One region of the Ensifer sp. SSB1 genome, then DNA from elsewhere that is predicted to be linked to it. Evidence: riboswitches for the same ligand, from Rfam matches in the RefSeq annotation. Region 1 holds a riboswitch; each other region holds the start of a gene.
The links. A riboswitch is a leader RNA that binds a small molecule or an ion and turns the genes downstream of it on or off. The one in region 1 is predicted to bind cobalamin.

Region 1 (6,970 bases):
AAAGCACCGCCTCTTCATGCGGCGTGGCCGCATCCTCCATCAGCCTGATGGCGCCGACGCCGTTCTGGATCGTGTCGAGCAAGGTGAGGCCGGTGAAGACCCGGATCGTCAGTTTCTGCTCCTCCGGCTTCAGCGTCGCCCAGGAGGGGATGTCGTTGGAGAGCGGCACTTTTTCCGGCAGCCAGAAATTACCGGTCAGGCGGTTCCAGACCTCCAGATCCTTGTCGTCCTCGATGCGGTTCCAATTGATGGCGCGGATGCGGCTTGCGGATTTGGCGTGCATGTTCATGTCGTTGGACCTTTGTGATCGTGGGTGCCCCACATCTGCGCGGTGCGGGTATGGCCCCACATCCGCCTGCCGGCGCCTTCTCCCCGCGTACGGGGAGAAGGGACAATGCCGCACCGCCTAACATCATCGGGGCCGCCCGCATCTCGGGCGTTGGTATGGCACGTCCCCACTCCCCGCCTGCGGGGAGAGGGTTAGGGTGGGGGCCGTTTGAGCAATTGCTGGAACGCGGCGTTAGAGCGCGCAGGAAACGCAGCCCTGGACCTGCGTGCCCTCAAGCGCCATCTGCCGAAGGCGGATGTAGTAGATGGTCTTGATGCCCTTCTTCCAGGCGTGGATCTGGGCGCGGTTGATGTCGCGGGTGGTCGCCGTGTCGCGGAAGAAGAGCGTCAGCGACAGGCCCTGGTCGACGTGCTGGGTGGCCGCCGCGTAGGTGTCGATGATCTTTTCCGGCCCGATCTCGTAGGCGTCCTGGTAATAGTCGAGATTGTCATTCGTCATGAAGGCTGCGGGGTAATAGACGCGGCCGATCTTGCCTTCCTTGCGGATCTCGATCTTCGACACGATCGGGTGGATCGAGGACGTCGAGTGGTTGATGTAGGAGATTGAGCCCGTCGGCGGCACGGCCTGAAGGTTCTGGTTGTAGAGGCCGCCCTCGATCACCGCCCGTTTCAGTTCCAGCCAGTCTTCCTGCGTCGGGATCGCGATGCCGGCTTCCTCGAATAGTGCCTTCACCTTTTCGGTCGCCGGCAGCCACTCGGCCTCGGTGTATTTGTCGAAATAGTCGCCAGAGGCGTATTTCGAGTTTTCGAAGCCGGCGAAGCTCTTGCCCTTTTCGACCGCCAGCCGGTTCGATGCGCGGATGGCGTGGTAGGTCACCGTGTAGAAATAGATGTTGGTGAAGTCGATGCCTTCCTCCGAGCCGTAATAGATGCGCTCGCGGGCGAGATAGCCATGCAGGTTCATCTGACCGAGGCCGATCGCGTGACTGTCGTCATTGCCCTTTTCGATCGAGGGCACGGACGAGATGTGGCTCATCTCGGAGACGGCGGTGAGTGCCCGGATAGAGGTCTCGATGGTCTTGCCGAAATCGGCCGAGTCCATCGCTGCTGCGATGTTCAGCGAACCGAGGTTGCAGGAAATGTCCTTGCCCATCTTGGCGTAGGAGAGGTCGTCGTTGAATTCGCTCGGCTCGTTCACCTGCAGGATCTCCGAGCAGAGGTTGCTCATGGTGATACGCCCGGCGATCGGGTTTGCCCGGTTCACCGTGTCCTCGAACATGATGTACGGATAGCCGCTTTCGAACTGGATCTCTGCGATGATCTGGAAGAATTCGCGCGCCTTGATCTTCCGCTTGCGGATGCGGGCATCCTCGACCATCTCGCGATATTTTTCCGTCACCGAGATCTCGGTGAGCGGCACATCGTAGACCTGCTCCACGTCATAGGGCGAGAACAGGTACATGTCCTCGTTGTTGCGGGCGAGCTCGAAGGTGATGTCCGGGATGACGACGCCGAGCGACAGCGTCTTGATGCGGATCTTCTCGTCGGCGTTTTCGCGCTTGGTATCGAGGAAGCGCATGATGTCGGGGTGGTGGGCATGGAGATAGACAGCACCTGCGCCCTGACGCGCGCCAAGCTGGTTGGCGTAGGAGAACGAGTCCTCCAGAAGCTTCATGACCGGGATGACGCCGGAGGACTGGTTCTCGATCTGCTTGATCGGCGCGCCCATCTCACGGATGTTGGTGAGCGACAGCGCCACGCCGCCGCCGCGCTTGGAAAGCTGCAGCGCCGAATTGATCGCGCGGCCGATGCTCTCCATGTTGTCCTCGATCCTGAGCAAAAAGCAGGAGACGAGTTCGCCGCGGCTCTTCTTGCCGGCATTGAGGAAGGTCGGTGTTGCCGGCTGGAAGCGGCCGGAAATGATCTCGTCGACTAGGTCGCGGGCAAGCTCTTCATCGCCGCGCGCCAGCGTCATAGCCACCATGCAGACGCGGTCCTCGTAGCGCTCCAGGTAACGCTTTCCGTCGAAGGTCTTCAGCGTATAGGACGTGTAGTATTTGAACGCGCCAAGGAACGTCGGGAAGCGGAACTTCTTCGAATAGGCGTGGTCGTAGAGATCGCGCACGAAGTTGAAGGAATACTGGTCGAGAACCTCTTGCTCGTAGTAGCCCTCGGTCACCAGATAATCGAGCTTCTCGCGAAGGTTATGGAAGAACACGGTGTTCTGGTTGACGTGCTGGAGGAAGTATTGCTTCGCCGCCTGCCGGTCCTTGTCGAGCTGGATCCGCCCCTCTTCGTCATAGAGGTTCAGCATCGCGTTGAGCGCATGGTAGTCCAGCGCCGGTTCCGTCGCCTTCAGGGGGCGTTCGAGTGTTGAGACGTCCAAAATCTTTTCATCCCGTTTTTGACATTGGCGACGTCCTCATCGGTTCCGAGCAGTTCGAACCGGTAGAGGTAGGGCACCTGGCACTTGGCCGAGATCACGTCGCCGGCGATCCCGTAGGTCGCGCCGAAATTGCTGTTGCCCGCTGCGATCACGCCGCGGATGTGGGAGCGGTTGCCCGCGTCGTTCAGGAAGCGGATCACCTGTTTCGGCACGGCACCCCGGCCGTCGTCGCCGCAATAGGTCGGCACGACGAGCACATAGGGCTCCGAAATCGTAAGTGCGCCCTTACTTTCCTTGAGCGGTATACGGGCTGCGCGAAGGCCGAGTTTCTCGACGAAGCGATGGGTGTTTTCCGAGCGGCTGGAAAAATAGACGATCAGCCCCATCGCTTCTCTCCCTCAGGAAAGCGCGCTGATCATGTCCGGGCGGAACCCCGCCCAATGCCGCTCGCCGGCGACGACCACTGGAACCTGCCGGTAACCGAGACCCTGCACGAGCGCGAATGCATCGGAATCCTCGGAGATATCGACGATGCGATAATCGATGCCCTGGCGGTCGAGCGCGCGGGTGGTGGCGGTGCATTGGACGCAGGCGGGTTTGCTGTAGACGGTGATCGACATGGGTTCCTCGTGAGGTCTCGCAAATGGGCGCAAAAAGTCGTCGGGTCGCGCGAACGCGAACCGCAGGCTTGGCGATAGGGCACAAAACATCGTTCCCCGGTCGCCTCGACCGGAGTTGACGCCGGTAAGCTGGCCCCAGGTCGGTTACACAACCGGGCCGGCTCGTTCTTGTCGGGCGCTCAGGAATTCCGCGGGTGCGGGCTTTCAGGGCGCGGCCTTTCGATCAGGCGCGCAACAATGCGCACCCGTCCGCAGAAGGTGGATCTGAACTGGAAGAAACTGACATGACTTCACCCCGAAGCTTTCGACAGGCTGCCGGGGAGATGTCGAGACGATCGGGCAGGCTCATCCTGCCACGCACTCAACCCCTCCGGACACCCCGCCCGCGGACGTTTGTTGCTCGAGGCAGGTCTCCTGGCTTACGGGTCAAAGCTTCCATCCCGACCTTCCCGAGGCCTTATGCCTCAGTGGTCCAATTCCGGACAGTCGCTCTCCGTCTACAGTTGCGGGGGCAGCTGCGGCATAGCCGGGCGGAAACCCGCCGGCGCACCGTATTCCCGTCTTAGCTCCCAATCCTTGCGAATCGGAAGAACCTCGAACACTACATATAGTAGTAGATCGCATGTCCGCGTCAATAGGTGTGAGGTGCCTCCGGCCCGGGTGGGGAGGTGATTTCTTTCGCCATGTGGATAACAGGGCGTAAACGAAGGGGCGCTGCAAAGCCCGTTGGCGGGACGCTCTCGGCTTCGATGCCGCGCGCTCGCGCCTTTGTCCGTCATTTGCGGAGGGTACGATATTCCAGGAAGCGCCGGAGCGAATTTCTGCTCATTCGATCCGGCGGCTGGCAGGTGGCAGATTGCGACAGCTGAGAATTGTTACCGCTTCAGTCGCAGAGCGACATGCTGACGTCTTTGTTCTCTCCGGGCTGGGCGCGAGGCGAAGCCCGCGCCACGCGCGGCATGTCAACGCAGTCCCGCGTCGGTGAGGGCTGCGGCTTTTGTGCGTTGTCGTCCTTCGGCCAGTGCCACGGATCGGCAACGTCGCCGACGCGCGCCCGAATGTTCTCGTGGTCCCGCGTCAGGCCGATATCCCTCAGCTGGAACTCGCTGAAGGTATCGATGGCGATGGTTGGGCTGAGCACGTTCCCGGCCCGCTTCAGGACATGAAGGATCGTTGATCGCAGCGCGCTAAGCATTGCTATCCTCTTTGTTTTTGCTGTTGTGTTCGCGAAAAAAGTGAGGAATTTTGCCGCTTCGCGCAAAGCGATTTCTCGCATGCTGGCATAAAGAATGCTTATCTCAACGCAATGAGCAAGATTCCTCCCATGAGTGCGGTGCGCGCGTTCGAAGCGGCTGCCCGGCACCTGAGTTTCACCCGCGCCGCCGACGAACTCGGCATGACCCAGGCGGCGGTCAGCTACCAGATCCGGCTGCTGGAGGAGCGCATAGGCACGCCGCTCTTCGTCCGGCTTCCGCGCGAGGTGCGGTTGACGGCGGCCGGGCGGCAGCTGGCGCCGAAGGTGACGGAGGCGATCGACCTTCTCGGGGCGGCCTTTTCGGAAATCACCGACAAGACCGAACATCACCTGCATATCTCCATATTGCCGACCGTCGTGTCGAGCTGGCTCGGCTCCAGGCTCGCCTCCTTCCAGACGGCCCATCCGAACATCAGCATTCGGGTGCACATGTCGACGGAGCTGATCGACTTCAAGCGTGATGCAATCGATCTTGTCGTGCGTAGCGGCAATGGCGACTGGCCCGGCAACGACGTGTTTCCGCTTTTCCCGATCGATTACATGCCGGTCTGCACCCCTTCTTTCCGGGAAAAGCACCAGCTCAGGCATCCCTCCGACGTGCTGCGCGTGCGGCGCTTCGGCAATGCCAGCTGGTGGCGGCGATGGATGATCGAGACGGGGGTGGAGCCGCCGGCAAGCAACGGTACCGAGCTGATCTTCGACGTCCAGGCGATGGATGTCACCACGACACTCAACGACCATGGCATCGCCATTGCCGTTTCGACCTTTCTGATGGACGAACTTAGGAGCGGCCGACTGATCAGGCCGTTCGACCATGTGGTTCGCGACGGCCGTGCCTACTGGCTGGTCTATCCGCAAAGCAGTCGGCGGCAGAAGAAGATTCAGGCGTTTCGCGACTGGATCATCGCCGAGGCGGATGCGTCGAATGCGCTTCTTTCGTCCGTGATGGGAGAGCAGGGGCCTGTTTCGGTCTAAACCCCCGTGACGATTTCCCTTGCAGGTTGTTTCGCTGCAACCACTCTCGGTTGGCGCTCTCGGGCGAAGGTGAAACTTTCATGGAAAAACTGAAAATCAGCTGAGAACGGCTGTTACCAAACTGACATGGCAGCTCCCTAAAGACTGCGGCCAACCGCAGCCGGAGGGGAGATGACAACTCTCCGAAGCGCTTGCCTTGAAGCCATCGTCGGAGGCCGTTTCCATGAAGATCGTCCAGATCAGCGACACCCACCTCAGCCCGGCGAAGAGCCATTTCAACGACAATTGGGAGCCACTTCGCGCCTGGATCGAGGCGGTGGCACCTGATCTCGTCATTCACACCGGTGATGTGACCATCGACGGCGCCGACCACGAAGACGACATCACCTTTTCGCTCAACCTGATCGGTCAGCTGTCGATGCCGGTCGCGATCGTTCCCGGCAATCACGATGTCGGCCATCTGCCGGGCTCGCACCAGCCTGTGGATTCCGTCCGGCTTGCCCGCTGGCGCCGTCTCGCCGGTCCGGACTATTGGGGCCGCGACCATGGCGGCTGGCGGCTGCTCGGCCTCAACAGCCTGCTGATTGGCTTCGAGGACGAGGAAGAAGAGAGGCAATTTGCCTGGCTGGAGGAGCAGCTGCTTGGTCGCGACGGCCGCCGGGTGGCGATCTTCGCCCACAAGCCGCTCTTCGTCGACGACCCGGCCGAGGGCGACACCGGCTACTGGGGCATCCGTCCCCGCCAGCGCCAGCGGCTCTTTGATCTTTTCGCCGGAGCCGAGGTGGCGTTGCATGCAAGCGGTCACCTGCACTGGGCCTGGACCGGCAAACATGCCGGGACGTCGCTCGTCTGGGCGCCGCCGACCTCCTTCATCATCGACACGCTGGAACGGCCGATGCCGGGTGAGCGGCTGGTCGGTGCCGTCGTGCACGAACTCACCGATGCCGGCGTGACCAGCGAAATCGTCGCGGTGCCGGGTCTGACGAGCCACGTGCTCGACCCGATCGTCGAGGACGTCTATCCGCTCGCCGCCAAGAAGAAGGTTCGCGTGGAGGCGGCGCAATGAGCGTGCTTTCGCTGGATGGCATCACCAAGTCCTATGGCGGCAACGCCATCCTGAAGGGCGTCAGCCTGGAGGCGGAAGCCGGCGAGTTCATTGCGCTCGTCGGCCCTTCCGGCTGCGGCAAGAGCACGCTTCTGCGCATCGTCGCCGGCCTTGATCACGGCGATGCCGGCGAGATCGTCATCGGTGGCCGCAGTGTCGCGCGCAGGGCGGCGGCCGACCGCAACGTTGCGATGGTGTTCCAGTCCTACGCGCTTTATCCGCACCTGACGGCAGGTCAAAACATCGCCGTGCCGCTCGCCATGCGGCGCCTGACGGCGATGCAGCGCCTGCCGGTCATCGGAAATTTCCTGCCGGGGCAGAAGCAGATCCGCAGCGATATC
Region 2 (6,970 bases), on a different contig from region 1:
GGCGCAGGTGAACCGCGTCAATCCGGGTGGTGCTGCGCAGTCGGCGCACCGGGACTATCATCTCGGCTTCCAGACCTCCGCGGTGATCGAGCAGTACCCGGCGCACGTGCACAAGCTCTCGCCGGTGCTGACGCTGCAGGGCGCGGTTGCCCATTGCGACATGCCGCTCGAGAGCGGACCGACGCTGTTCCTGCCCTATAGCCAGACCTATGTGCCGGGCTACCTGGCGCTCAACCGGCCGGAGTTCCGCGCCTATTTCGACGAGCATCACGTGCAGCTCCCGCTCGAAAAGGGCGATGTCGTCTTCTTCAATCCGGCGCTCTTCCATGCAGCCGGCAACAACCGCTCCGCCGATATCCGTCGCGTGGCGAACCTGCTGCAGGTGTCCTCCGCCTTTGGCCGGGCGATGGAGACCGTCGATCGGCTGACGATGAGCGCAACGCTCTACCCGGCGCTGAAGGCGTTGCTGGCCAACGGCCAGCTGACCGAAGCGGAAGCGGCCAACGCGATCGCATCCTGTGCAGAAGGCTACTCCTTCCCGACCAATCTCGACCGTGATCCGCCGCTCGGCGGGCTGGCGCCGAAGACCCAGGCACAGCTGATGCGCGAGGCGCTGGCCGCGGGAACGAGTTCGCAGGATTTTCACGCGGCGCTCGACGCGCAGGCGAAGCGCAAGCTGAGCTGATGGTTCAACTACCCATTCGAAAGGCTCCCGGTGCGTTTCGCCCGGGAGCCGTCGCTGTTTGACACGATCATCTTCGAGGAGCAATTCGATGAGTGGACAATTGGAAGGCAAGATCGCCGTCGTCACCGGTGGCACGCAAGGGTTGGGCGCAACGATTGCCGGCCTCTTCGCCGAGCGTGGTGCTGCCGGCATCGTCATCTGCGGACGCAATGCGGCCAAGGGGCGGGCGAAGGCTGAGGAGATCGGCAAGGACAGCGGCGCGAAGGTGGTCTATGTCGAAGCCGATCTCGAAAAGGTGGAGGACGCCCGTAAGGTCGTTGCCGCTTGTGATGCGGAGTTCGGCCGGGTCGATGCGCTGGTCAATGCCGCCGCGATCACTGACCGCGGCACGATCCTCGATACGACGCCCGAACTTTTCGACCGGATGTTCGCGATCAACGTGCGAGCGCCGTTCTTCCTGATGCAGGAGACGGTGAAGGTGATGCGACGCGAGCGAACCGAAGGCACGATCGTCAATATCGGCTCCATGTCGGCGATGGCCGGGCAGCCCTTCATCGCCGCCTATTGCTCGTCGAAAGGGGCGCTGGAGACGTTGACCAAGAATACGGCCTATGCGCTCCTGCGAAACCGCATTCGGGTCAACGGCCTGAATATCGGCTGGATGGCTTCCGAAGGCGAGGACCGGATCCAGCGCGAGTTTCACGGTGCATCGGTGGACTGGCTCGAAAAGGCGGCTGCCAGCCAGCCGTTCGGCCGGCTCGTCGACCCGGCAGAGGTGGCACGTGCCTGCGCCTATCTGTCTTCGGCTGAATCGGGGCTAATGACCGGATCGGTGATCTGCTTCGATCAATCGGTCTGGGGCGGCTATGACGGTTCGCCGCATCCGGTGGCGCCGCTATAGGCGGCGCTTGTCTTTCGGTTGCCGCTATGCGCTTATGGCGGCGTCAGGTGCCCGCGCGAGCGGGAGAATCGGGAATCCGGCGTCATTCCGGAACGTGCCCAACGCTGTGACGGGGACGGTCGCCTCTAAGTGCCTTGAATTGATTCAAGGATTTGCCACTGGATCTTCAATCGGTCTGGGAAGGTGAGGCGGCCGGTTGAACCGGAGTCAGAAGACCGGCCTGGCAAGATAGACCGAACCCCGCGCGGACGGCGGGAGGTTGCGCATTGTTGGGGATCGAACGATGCTAACTGAACCGAAGGGCGGCCTTGCGGCTGCCGGTGCCTTCGCGCGCAATGAGCGGGAGGCCGTCTACCGCGCCATCGAAACACGCCGCGACGTGCGCGACGAATTTCTCGCAGAACCTCTTCCCGACGATCTGGTGAAACGCCTGCTTACGGCTGCGCATAGCGCGCCGTCTGTCGGCTTCATGCAGCCCTGGAACTTCGTGCTGGTGCGAGCGGAAGAAACGCGTGAGCGCGTCTGGCAGGCCTTTCGCCGCGCCAACGACGAGGCCGCCTTGATGTTCGAGGCGGAACAGCAGACGAAGTACCGTTCGCTGAAACTCGAGGGCATTCGCAAGGCGCCGCTCAGCATCTGCGTCACCTGTGACCGCACGCGCGGCGGCGCCGTCGTCCTCGGCCGTACCCATAATCCGCAGATGGATGTCTATTCCACGGTTTGCGCCGTGCAGAACCTGTGGCTTGCCGCGCGCGCCGAAGGTGTCGGTGTCGGCTGGGTCAGCATCTTCCACGAGGCGGAGATCAAGGCGATCCTCGGCATCCCTGGTCATGTCGAGATCGTCGCCTGGCTCTGCCTCGGCTATGTCGATCGCCTCTACCAACAGCCGGAGCTGGCGGTGAAGGGATGGCGGCAGCGTCTGCCGCTGGAAGAACTCGTGTTCGAGGAAGGCTGGGGGAACTGCAGCGAGCGTTCCTGAAACCCGTTGCGCCAAAGTGCGCAGCGGTATTGCGACAGCGATGCGAAATATCGAGAACTTGAAGCGCAACGAGCGAAACTGAAGATCGCGGCGCGCTTTGAGATGGCGCGCCGGGATCAGTTCTGGACCGGTTGATAGGCCGGTCCCTTCGGGTGCTTCAGGTCGATCGAGGTTTCCTGTTGCGGCAGGAAGGTCGGGCCGACGACGCGCACCTTGCTCTTCGACGGATCGTAGGGCCGCTCCTCAGGCGGTGCCTTGGCGGTCATGGTCTCCGCCGGCTTCTTGGTTTCGATCACGACGATGGACGACTGGTCGTCACCGATCCTGGTGCCGGTCGTCTTCGGTGAGGTTGCGGCGGTCTGTGGTATCTGGCAGCCGCACATGCCGGGCTTGCTGACACCGCGCGTGCGATAGGCGAAGGCATTCGGCATTTCGGTATAGGGCCGGCCGGTCACGGCCGAGACCATCTGGTCGCTCTCTTCCGTGTTGATATCATGGAAGTAGAGTTCGGTTTCGGCACCCGGGCAGCGCGCCCGGCAGGCCTGTTCGTCCCGCGGGAAATCGGCCGGCGTCGCGTCCGAGGAGATCGGGAAAAAGGCGCCGTCGCAGGTGCGCACGCACATGGTCCGCAGCGTGCCGCTGTAGTAGCGTTCCTGCGGGGCATAGCCGTCTTCGCCAAGCATCGGGCCGTAGGCGTCGTCCGGCGGCAGATCGGCAATGATGTTGCGGTGCGATTCGGGCTCTTCGGGGTCGACGCTCGCGAACTCTTCGCGGTCGCCGTAGCAGCCATTGATCTCCAGCGCGGCAAGGATGCGGCGACGGCTGTCCTGGCTGCCTCCGGCAACAATCTGCTCGCGCTCCGACTTCAGCATGCGCAGATTGTCTTCCATCTCGGCAATGAGACCGTCGAGTTCGCCACAGATATCCGGGTTGCCGCCATCGAAGGTGACGACGTTGCCGTCACCACAGGCCGCACGACGGCGGTCGTTCTTCGCCCTGCGCAGTTCGATGTTCTGGCGGGAGATCGCACTCGCATAGTCACGGGCGTCGGCATTGCTGGAGACGATGTCAGGCAGCTGCGCAAGACGCGTGTTCAGCCGGTCGCACACGGTCGATGCCAGCGAAGGATCGGCACCGACCAGGGCAAACGGCACAAGCACCGCAGCGAGGTGTTTCAAGCGCGGGAACACGGGCGAAGTCTCTTCCTGCAACCGCATGACGCCGGTCTTCTGATATGGGCGGCTGCCAGCGGCAATTCCTGTTTCACCTCCATCATAGAGCTTGTCGGCGATCGTGCAACGACAAGCGGCGGTTTGCGTTAACGGGCCCGGCAGAGCGAAGAGATCAAGCGGCGCGGGCGGTTTCCAGCGACATCGGACGTTCGAGAACAGTGCCTTCGATGGCGGCTACCGCTTTCATACGCTGGAGCAGGCTCTCATTCACTTCCCAGGCGACGGCAACGGCAAAGACCGAGCCGATGCGGTGCGGTTCGGCAATGCGCTCGCCGGGGCATCCCATGCGGCGGAACATGCGCTCCAGGAACACGTCGGTAACGGTGACGATATGGGTGATGCCGGAGGCAAGGCCGAGTTCACCGACGCCGCACATCAATTCGGCCGCTGCAACGGTGACCTGATTCGAGGCGCGGTCCTGCGAAATCTCCGGCTCGATGCAGAAGCGGCTCGATTCCCATACCGAGGCGCTGCGGATTTCCGGGTTGTCGCCGAGCAGGATCGGGAAGGTGTCGTCCAGCATGTTGGGGCCGAGCGTCGGCAGCAGCCGCAGCGCGCCACGCAGGCGACCGGTGTCGGGGGCATAGGAGAGCACGTAGAGCGGATTTGCCTTGTCGTAGTTGTCGATTTCCCACTCGCCGTCCGTCTGCACATCCCATTTTAGGAAATCGTGAAAGACGCGCTTGCGCAGCCGAAACATATCGTCGACGGCCTGCGGGTGCTGTGCGCGGGTCTTTCCGTTCAGGATCCTGATCATCTTTTTCTCCATCCTTGTTTGGGGATGGGCGGATGCTGTCAGGCCGGCGGCGGTCGCGTAACTGTCGGTAGTGACAGTTTAAATCAGCGATTTTTCCCACTAGATTTCGAGGGGTTTTTTGGAGGACTTGGCGCGAGCTGCGTCAAACGGTGGGGATCAGCGCATGGCGGACGGCCTGGGCAACGGCCTGCGTATTGGACACGACATTGAGCTTGCGCCTCGCATTGGTCATGAAAAAGCGCACGGTGCGCTCGGAAATGCCGAGAATCGTTGCGATCTCCCAATAGCTCTTGCCGGCAGCGGCCCAGGTCAAAACCTCGGTCTCGCGGCCGGTGAGCCGCATGTCGCGGGTCGAAATGCTGCCGGCCATCGCGCCGTGCTCCAGCATGGCGGCGTGGAAGAGATTCGCCGCGAGCTGGAAATCGCGCAGGTGATGGCGCCGATAGACCGTCCACTCGTCGGCCGGCATGTTGACGTTGATCGCCAGCATCGCCATCCGGCCGGCCGGTGATGGTAGCGGCAGGGCGACGCCCTCGGTGGAAAGACCGATCTCCTGTGCCGCCTGGAAAAGCGGCTCGCAGTCCGCAAAGCGATGTCGCGCCATCGTCCACTCCACCGGGCGAACGCCGCCAAGTGCGAGTTTCAAGATAGGGTCGATTCGGTGAAGGCCGCGCGACCGGTAGATTTCTGCGGCATAGGCACCGAAGGTGTGATGCAGGCGGCAGATCTTGAGTTCGTCCGCGTAGGGCTCGGCTTCCAGGTACAGGAGATGGGCGATGCGGAACGTGCGGCGCATCAACGTAAAGAAATGAGCGGGCTCGACACAGCCGCCGCATTCCAGGATTTCCAGCATGTCGAGGACAGCCTGCTGCTCAGTCATGCCACAACACCGAATCTCGTCCGAGGCTCCAGCATGGTTAGGGGTTCACCTTTTGTCCAGCGCAAACTTACCTGTTTGGTGTGTAATGCCAATTTTGCAATTTTCGATTGCCGACCGCCGCGGTCGGTTTGCGCGAGCCTGCGGTAGAGGGTGATTCCGCTGTGATTCTCGGGCGATAGAGCGCCGCGCTCAACGATTGCGCGGCGCCTGGATATGGCATTGGGGGCGCCGGTGCGGCGCCCGAACTCCGCGAAGATCGAAGGCGATCTCCGCGGTATCATTTCAGCCCGGATGGCTGGCTTCGACGACCGCGAGAGCCGCCATGTTGACGACACCGCGCGACGTGACCGAAGGCGACAGGATGTGGGCGGGAAGCGCCGAACCGAGAAGAATCGGGCCGACATGCAGGCTGTCGGTCATGGTTTTGACGACGCCGAGCGTGATGTTGGCGGCATCGAGATTGGGGAAGACTAGGAGGTTGGCTTCGCCCGACAGGCTGCTGTCCGGCATGACGCGATGGCGCAGCGCTTCCGAGATCGCAGCATCGCCGTGCATTTCGCCGTCGACTTCGAGATCGGGCGCCAGTTCGAGCACCAGCTGAAGCGCCTTGCGCATCTTGGTGGCGCTTTCCGAATCGCGCGAACCGAAGTTCGAGTGCGAGACGAGGGCCGCACGCGGCGTGATGCCGAAGCGGCGGATTTCCTGTGCGGCCATGACCGTCGTCTGCGCGATCTCCTCGGCGCTCGGGCAGTAGCTCACATAGGTGTCGGTGAAGAAGGTGGCGCCGCGCTGGGAGATCAGCAGGCTGAGGGCCGAGAAGTCGAGCACGCCTTCACGCTTGCCGATGATCTGCGAAACGTCGCGCATGTGCCTGGAATAGCGGCCTTCGACGCCGCAGATCAGCGCATCGGCTTCGCCGCGCTTGACGGCAAGTGCGCCGATGACCGTCGTGTTGGTGCGCACGATGGTGCGGGCGGCTTCCGGGATGACGCCGAGACGGCCGACAAGGGCGAAGTAGTCCTCGACATAGTCGCGGTAGCGCGGGTCGCCTTCGGGGTTGACCACTTCGAAATCGACATCGGGACGGATGCGCAGGCCGTAGCGGCGCAGGCGGGTCTCGATGATCTGCGGACGGCCGATCAGGATCGGGCGGGCAGTACCCTCTTCGAGCAGCACCTGGGCGGCGCGCAGCACGCGCTCGTCTTCGCCTTCGGCAAAGATCACCCGGTTCTTCTGGGCGTTCTTGGCAGCCGCGAACACCGGCTTCATGATGAAGCCCGAACGGAAGACGAAGCGGTTCAGCTTGTCGAGATAGGCGTCATAGTCCTGGATCGGACGGGTGGCGACACCGCTTTCCTCAGCTGCCTTGGCGACGGCCGGCGCGATGCGCAGGATGAGGCGTTGGTCGAAGGGCGAGGGGATGAGGTAGTCCGGGCCGAAGACCGGGGTCTCGCCGGAATAGGCGCGGGCGGCAACGTCGGACGGCTCCTCGCGGGCGAGGCCGGCAATGGCGCGGACCGCCGCCATCTTCATTTC
Region 3 (6,970 bases), on a different contig from region 1:
CCTTCGGCGGCACCCAGCGCCTGCCGCGGCTGGCCGGCCGCAAGCGCGCAATCGAACTGCTCCTGACCGGCGAGGATTTCCTGGCCGATCGCGCGCTGGAGCTAGGGCTCGTCAACCGCGTCGTCCCGCATGAGGAACTGATCGCTTCCGCCCGTGACCTAGCAAAACGCATCATGGCGCACTCCCCCCTCGCCATCCGCTCGATCATCAATGCCGTAACCCGCGGCCTCAACATGTCGATCGCCGAGGGGTTGCTGGTCGAAAGCGAACAGTTTGCCCAGATGGTGCCAACCGACGATCTCGCGGATGCGCTCGCTGCCTGGAGGGGACGGCGCGTCCACGACGATCCACCGCGGCCCGGTCTCTTTTCGCGATACTTTTAAATTCAACCGAACGGTTGACAATTAGGTCGATCGCGACGATATTCAACGATATGGTTGAATATCAGAACGCACATCTCGATGCCGTGTTTCACGCGCTTTCGGACCCGACGCGGCGCGCCATGCTCCAGGACCTTTCGCAGGGCGAAAGACTGGTGGGTGAGCTTGCGGCGCCGTTCTCGATCTCGCTGGCCGCGGCATCGAAGCACATCAAGGTGCTGGAAGGAGCAGGTCTGGTGCGCCGCGAAGTGAAAGGTCGCACGCATGTGTGCCGGCTCGATGCCGCGCCGATGCATGCAGGCATGGAGTGGATGCGCCATTACGAAGCCTTCTGGCGGACCCGCATCGACGCACTCGAGGCGCTGCTTCTGGCCGAAGACGCCACTATCCAAAATGATCCGGAGGAAAAGCCATGACTTCGTCTGCCACAGCCTTTGCCGGTACCGATTACGGTCGCGTCATCGCACCGGACGCGGTGCGCATCGAACGCCTGCTGCCGGGCCCGATCGAGCGGGTCTGGTCCTATCTGACCGAGGAAAGCAAGCGTCGGCTCTGGATGGCATCGGGCACGATCGGCTCGTGCGAAGGTGCCGCGGTCGAGCACGTCTTCCGCCACTCGGAACTGACAGCGGAAGACGATCGGCCGCCGCAGAAATATGCCGCGCATGCCGGCGAGGTGCGCAATTACGGTCACGTGCTCGCCTGGGAGCCGCCGCGGCTGCTCGCCTATACCTGGAACGAAGAGACCGGCACGCCCTCGGAGGTCCGCTTCGAGCTCAGCCCTCGCGGCGACAAGGTGCTGCTCGTTGTCACCCATAAACGCATCGCCGATCGTGCCATCATGACCAGCTTTTCCGCCGGCTGGCACGTGCATCTCGACATTTTGCGCGCTCTGCTCGAAGGCGAAAAGCCGGCAGCCTTCTGGAGCAAGTTTGCCGACCTGGAAGCGCAATATGACGCGCGTATTCCGAAGCCGTGACGGCGGAATGGGCTTAGAGGTCAAGACGCCTACAGGCGCCGGCAAGGATCGACTTGCCGGCGCTTTTCGTCAGGCGCGGGCGAAACCGAGAACGAAGAGCGCCAGCGCGCCGATCGATGCGAAGGTGCGCACGTGGTTCCACCAGACCCAATCGGTCAGATAGCGCTCATGCCAGAGATCGGTCGCCGCCTGACCGGGGGCTGCAGCGGCGAGCGCATCGTTCATCGGCACGTTGAAGATGATCGTCACCAGAAGCACGCCGACGACATAGGCGATGCCGCCGGCGGCAAGCCACCACCTGCCCTCGCCGCCCGAGAGGAAGGCCATGACGACGAGCACCAGACCGAGCAGCGCGGTGCCCATGAAAGCACTGAGGAAGATCGGGTTCTGGATCACGACATTGATGGCGTTCATCGCGGCGATCCCCTGCTCCGGCGGCAGCCGCGACAGGGCCTGCATGATGCAGACCGAGAAGATGAAGAACAGTCCGGCCATCAGGCCGGAACCGATCGCGGCGGCAAACGCCAGAGCGGGGATCAGCGGGATCATGCGGCAATACTCCAAACACCAGTTGCTGCGGTTTCCCGGGCATAATCCGCAAAGTCGCGCGGGGGCCGCCCAAGCACGCGCTCGACATCGGACGTCATGCTGGAATTGCGTCCGTCGAGCACCGAGGAGAAGAGATAGCGGATGAGTGCGACATAGTCATCCGGCACGCCGTCGGCCTTGAGCTGTGCCGCAAAATCGTCAATCGGCACCGGCTGATAGGCGATCCGGCGGTTGGCCGCGACGGCGATCTCGGCCACGGCCTGGGCAAAGGTCATCAGCCGCGGGCCGGTCAGCGAATAGACCTTGCCGATATGTGCGTCGTCCAGAAGCGCCGCGACCGCCACATCGGCAATGTCGTCGCAGCTGACGAAGGGCTCAGTGACCTCGTCCACCGGCAGGAAGACCGACCCGCTCATCACGCCATCGGCCAAGAAGCCTTCGTCAAAATTCTCGAAGAACCAGCTGCCACTGATGACCGTCCAGTCGGCGCCGGAGGCCTGCAGCGCGCGCTCGGCCGCTTCCGCCTCGTCCTCGCCGCGGCCCGACAGCAGCACCAGCCGCTTGATGCCCGAGCGAACGGCAAGGCTCGAGAACCGGTCGATGACGTCGACGGCGCCCGGCACCGCCAGATCCGGCTGGTAGCAGACATAGATGCGATCGACATTTTCAAGGACGCGCACCCAGGTCGCCTCGTCCGTCCAGTCGAAGGACGGCGACGCCGAACGGGCGCCGATGCGCACCGCTATGCCCCGCTCCCGAAGGCGCTCGGCCACGCGCCGCCCCGTCTTGCCGGTACCGCCCAAAACCAGTGTGACTTTCTGAGACATCGTTTCCTCCTGAGGTTTCACCAACAAACATGAGTATCTCTCACATTTGCAAATGTGATAAATCCTCGTATTTTAGGAGTCAAGTCAAAATGTGAGCATTACTCATGATTCCAGGTGCAAGCCCCGCCACACTTCCCGCCGACGACGAGACCACGTTGCGCCGGACGCCCAGCCAGAAGCGCAGCCGCGAGCGCGTGGAGCAGATCCTTGCCTGCGCGACGGCACTCATCCAGGAGAAGGGCAGCGACGCCATGCGCATGAGCGAAGTCGCTGAAAAGGCGGGGATTTCGATCGGGTCGCTCTACCAGTACTTCCCGGACAAGGCGGCGATCGTGCGTACGCTGGCCGAGCGCTACAATGCCGTGTGCAACGAGTGCATCGCCGCCGAACTCGCCAAGGTCACGTCGATGGCAGAACTGCGCGACGCCTTCTCACTGCTGTTCGACATCTACTACGACATGTTCCTGGCCGAGCCTGTCATGCGCGACATCTGGTCGGCGATGCAGGCCGACAAGGCGCTGCGTGAGGTCGATCTTCTGCAAAGCCGCACCGGCGGCAAGCTTCTGGCCGATGTCTGGGCCCGCTTTGCGCCCGAGACGCCGCGCGAAATGATCGACAGCGCTGCCTTCCTGATCATGCATCTCGGCGACTGCACCATGCGACTTGCCGTCTCGGTCGATCGGCCGGAGGGCGACCGCATCGTCGAGGCCTACAAGCAGATGATGCTTCGCGATTTTGTCGCGGATGAAGCGGCCGGCGGCGCAGGCTCAATTGACAACGCCATGACACGCTCCTAATCATTTTGGATCGATTGGTTCCCGGGACGCGAACGCGTTTCGGGAGTAAACGGGAACGTGACGGATGGACCCATGCTGGGCATTCAAATCACGGCCGACCCCGCGACTGTAGAGCGACGTTGATCTTGCCGTTCCGGAGCAATCCGGAAGAAGCCACTGGAACAGGCCCCGAGAGAGGGGTCGAACTGGGAAGGCGAGGCAGATCCCGGGCATTTCGCCCAGCGCCGTGAGCCAGGAAACCTGCCACTCGATACGGGCATAGGGCCCACACCGGGAATTTCCCGATGCCATCACGGAGGTTGTCATGGCTACGTCTACCATTTCGAGCACCCCGCTCTCCCTCAGCGATCGTCTGACCGCTGGCGTCATCGCCCTTTTCATCGGCGCATTCCTCGTCTTCGGTGCCGGCCTTGCCAATTCGGCCGTGCTGCACGACACCGCGCACGACACCCGCCACTCCTACGGCTTCCCCTGCCACTAAACGATGCGCCGGAACGTGAACAACGTTCCGCATCGAAATAGCTGCGGACCTGAATGCATCCGGCTCACGCCGGATGTCGGCGTTTGCGCATGGCGCTTTGGCGAACATGCAAGCACCGTCCGTGTGGCACAGCGAATGGGAAGGCTCAACAACCACGCCGAAACGCGTGGCGTTTGCCGTTATCGAGGGAATTCAAGATGATTGTCAGAACGCTTCTGGCCGCGATCGTGGCTGGACTGATTGCCGGTGTCTTCATGACCGGCGCCCAGGAACTGCGGGTAACGCCGCTGATCCTGCATGCGGAGCAATTCGAAGGCGAGGCTCCGGCCGCGACCGAACAGCCGGCCGGCCAGCCGGGTGCGGCACAGCCGGCCGCCGAGGGCCATGACCAGCATTCGTCGCTGAAGGCGGTATCGCCGCTTGGCGCCGTGCTCGACGCGCTGTCGCCGATCACGCCGGCCTATGCGCACGAAGGCGAACATGAGGAAGGCGGCATCATGTTCGGTTTGAGCCGCTTCTCCGGCACGCTGATGGCAAACCTCGTCACCGGCTCCGGCTTCGGCCTGCTGCTCGCCGGCGTCAGCCTGGTGATCGGCTATCCGATCACGCTTAGGAACGGCGCACTCTGGGGCGCTTGCGGCTGGCTCGCGGTGCACATGCTGCCGGCGATCGGCCTGCCGCCGGAACTGCCGGGCTTCCCGGCAGCCGAACTCGGCGACCGCCAAACCTGGTGGCTGGCAACCGTCGCTCTCTCCGCAGTCGGCCTCTATCTCCTGGTTCTGCGCGAGGAAATCGTATCCAAGGTTGCCGGCCTCGTCCTGATCGCCGCACCCCATGTCTACGGCGCGCCGCAGCCACTCGATATCTCCAGCAACGTCCCGGCCGTGCTCGGCGCCGAGTTCGCGGTCGCCGCGCTCGCCACCACGCTCGCCTTCTGGATCGTTCTCGGCGTCGTCTCCGGCTTCATCAACGAGCGCTTCCTCAAATCGCATTGAACCCAATGTGCCTCAGCAGGCACCAGAACATAAAACGGCGGGGTTCAAGCCCCGCCGTTTTGCGTCAGACGCGCTGCCAGCCGCACGCGGCGATCGTCCGGCTCCAGCAGGACGCAGGTATCGCAGAAGCCGCCGCCCTCCGTCTTGAAATAGAGGCAACAGCCGCAGCGGATCCGGTACTGGCACGACAGTTGCGCGCCGCTTGCCGGATCGGTGGCGGAGATCTCCTCGTAGCCGATCTCTTCCGAAAACAGCCGCGAACCCGGCCGTTTGACGATCGCGAGCGCCTCAGCCATGCCGCGCGCTTCGTCCCCGATCGCCCGTCCGATCTCCAGGAACGCGCCGGCAAGCGAATCCGCCGCCAGCCGCCACTGCGCCCCGGAGGAAAGCCCCGAGCGTTTCTTCAGGATCGCGATGACCGGCGCCAGATGGGCTGTGAAGCCGCGCTCGAAAACGCCGATGCATTCCGGCTGCTGCAATCTCTCCGCCAGATCCACTTGGAAATGGTAGCGTTTGCCGGCAACCGCGCGGTCCTGGTAAAGGCGGCTCCAGTCTTCAAAGCGAATGCCGGCGATCTCAGCCTGGACGCCCGCACCGAGATAGAGCGCGCCGAGAACCACACTTACCTGGCGACTGTAAAAGGCGATCAGATGCGCGGCCCGGATCCGGTCCGTCATGCCGACTGCGAAAAAGTCCTGATAGGCGAGGCTCTCCTCGATCCCGGCCCCGCCCGCAGCCCAGAAGCCGGCCGGTGCGCTGAAGGCTCCGTCCGCCGGCCCGAGCGAGACACCAGCGTCAGGGAACTGAGCGCACAACCGCTCGACCACTGCCAGCACCCGGGGCGGATATCCTTCCCCGGTCTGCGCAATCTGTTGCTGGCCTCCCAAATTCATACCGTCTCCGTCGCCAGCCAGCCACCTTCAAATCCCGCACGCTCAAGTCCGTGCCGGATCGCAGGCAGACTACGCGTCAACTCCCAGACGAAGCCGCTCCGCCAGTTCTCGATCATCATCACGACGAGCCCTTGGTCAAGGCCGACGACGCGCGCGTCGATCCACCCCTCCGGCCCCTCGCCCGGGAGGCTCGGATTGAAGCCGCCCGGAAAGCGCCCCGCCTTCAGAAGCCCGGGGTAGCTGGCCGTCATGTGGCTGAGCGCCGATAGCGACGCATCCGCACAGAACGGCAGACAGGCCGCCGCCGCCCAGGGCACAAGCGTGCCGTCATCCGGACCGAAAGGTGCGCCGCGATTGGCGTAGCCCCGAAGTCGCTGCCAGCGCCCGTCCTTGAGGCGCAGCTGGCCATGTGGCGCGTGGCAGGCGCTGAGCCCCCAGAGGTCTTCGCCATAGCCGGCGAAGCGGCCCGGGTTTTGCCGCGCATAGTCACGCTGCAGCCCGATAGCTCGCCGGCTGTTTTCGAAATAGTCGGTTCCCCTTCCCCGCATCGGCCGATCGCCGAGGCCGCGAAGATCGAGCCAGGCCTGCGGGACCAGGTGGATGAACAACGGCGCCGCGTGGAGATGACACCCGCCTTGAACCGCGATCCAGGCATAATCGTCCGTAAAGACGGTATAATGCTCCGGTTCGATTGCGTGCTCTGGCGCCCCGAGCGCCAGCACATAGAGCAGCAGCGCCTCGCTATACCCTTGCCAGCGATACTTCAGGAATCGGCCCGGTGGGCGCCAGCCCATCGTCAGCGTCTCACTCCGGTTCAACGCCCAGCGCCAGTCGACCCGCGCATAGAGCCGTTCGGCAAGCGCGCGGATCTCGCCTTCCTCTTCATCTTCGCGGGAGAAGTAGGCCGAAGCCGTCAGGCAGCCGGCGATCAGCAGCGCCGTGTCGATGGTCGAAAGCTCGCTGCGCCAGGTGCGCGCGCCGGTGCGCATATCGAGAAAGTGATAGTAGAACCCGCGATAGCCGCTCGCGCCCCGGTCGCGCGACTGCGGGCTTTCAGCCAGGAAACGCA

Region 2: another riboswitch for cobalamin. It lies ahead of bluB (5,6-dimethylbenzimidazole synthase); the one in region 1 lies ahead of nrdH (glutaredoxin-like protein NrdH).
Region 3: another riboswitch for cobalamin. It lies ahead of I8N66_RS05945 (CbtB-domain containing protein); the one in region 1 lies ahead of nrdH (glutaredoxin-like protein NrdH).

What each region holds. Positions count from the first base shown of each region.
Region 1 covers NZ_JAEPRP010000077.1:18,941-25,910, reverse strand. Annotated here, with positions in the region: gene nrdF (class 1b ribonucleoside-diphosphate reductase subunit beta) at 1-289, opposite strand, end outside; gene nrdE (class 1b ribonucleoside-diphosphate reductase subunit alpha) at 521-2,674, opposite strand; gene nrdI (class Ib ribonucleoside-diphosphate reductase assembly flavoprotein NrdI) at 2,644-3,060, opposite strand; gene nrdH (glutaredoxin-like protein NrdH) at 3,073-3,294, opposite strand; cobalamin riboswitch at 3,681-3,906, opposite strand; gene I8N66_RS19470 (hypothetical protein) at 4,178-4,555, opposite strand; gene I8N66_RS19465 (LysR substrate-binding domain-containing protein) at 4,619-5,524, shown strand; gene I8N66_RS19460 (metallophosphoesterase) at 5,748-6,590, shown strand; gene I8N66_RS19455 (ABC transporter ATP-binding protein) at 6,587-6,970, shown strand, end outside.
Region 2 covers NZ_JAEPRP010000075.1:9,210-16,179, forward strand. Annotated here, with positions in the region: gene I8N66_RS19040 (phytanoyl-CoA dioxygenase family protein) at 1-685, shown strand, start outside; gene I8N66_RS19045 (SDR family oxidoreductase) at 774-1,586, shown strand; cobalamin riboswitch at 1,615-1,825, shown strand; gene bluB (5,6-dimethylbenzimidazole synthase) at 1,870-2,565, shown strand; gene I8N66_RS19055 (DUF2865 domain-containing protein) at 2,682-3,782, opposite strand; gene I8N66_RS19060 (acyl-homoserine-lactone synthase) at 3,910-4,554, opposite strand; gene I8N66_RS19065 (LuxR family transcriptional regulator) at 4,697-5,434, opposite strand; gene I8N66_RS19070 (NADP-dependent malic enzyme) at 5,717-6,970, opposite strand, start outside.
Region 3 covers NZ_JAEPRP010000015.1:14,136-21,105, reverse strand. Annotated here, with positions in the region: gene I8N66_RS05975 (crotonase/enoyl-CoA hydratase family protein) at 1-383, shown strand, start outside; gene I8N66_RS05970 (metalloregulator ArsR/SmtB family transcription factor) at 434-796, shown strand; gene I8N66_RS05965 (SRPBCC family protein) at 793-1,359, shown strand; gene I8N66_RS05960 (anthrone oxygenase family protein) at 1,429-1,908, opposite strand; gene I8N66_RS05955 (NAD(P)H-binding protein) at 1,905-2,735, opposite strand; gene I8N66_RS05950 (TetR/AcrR family transcriptional regulator) at 2,840-3,532, shown strand; cobalamin riboswitch at 3,531-3,795, shown strand; gene I8N66_RS05945 (CbtB-domain containing protein) at 3,837-4,013, shown strand; gene I8N66_RS05940 (CbtA family protein) at 4,211-5,008, shown strand; gene I8N66_RS05935 (ferric iron reductase) at 5,053-5,901, opposite strand; gene I8N66_RS05930 (glucoamylase family protein) at 5,898-6,970, opposite strand, start outside.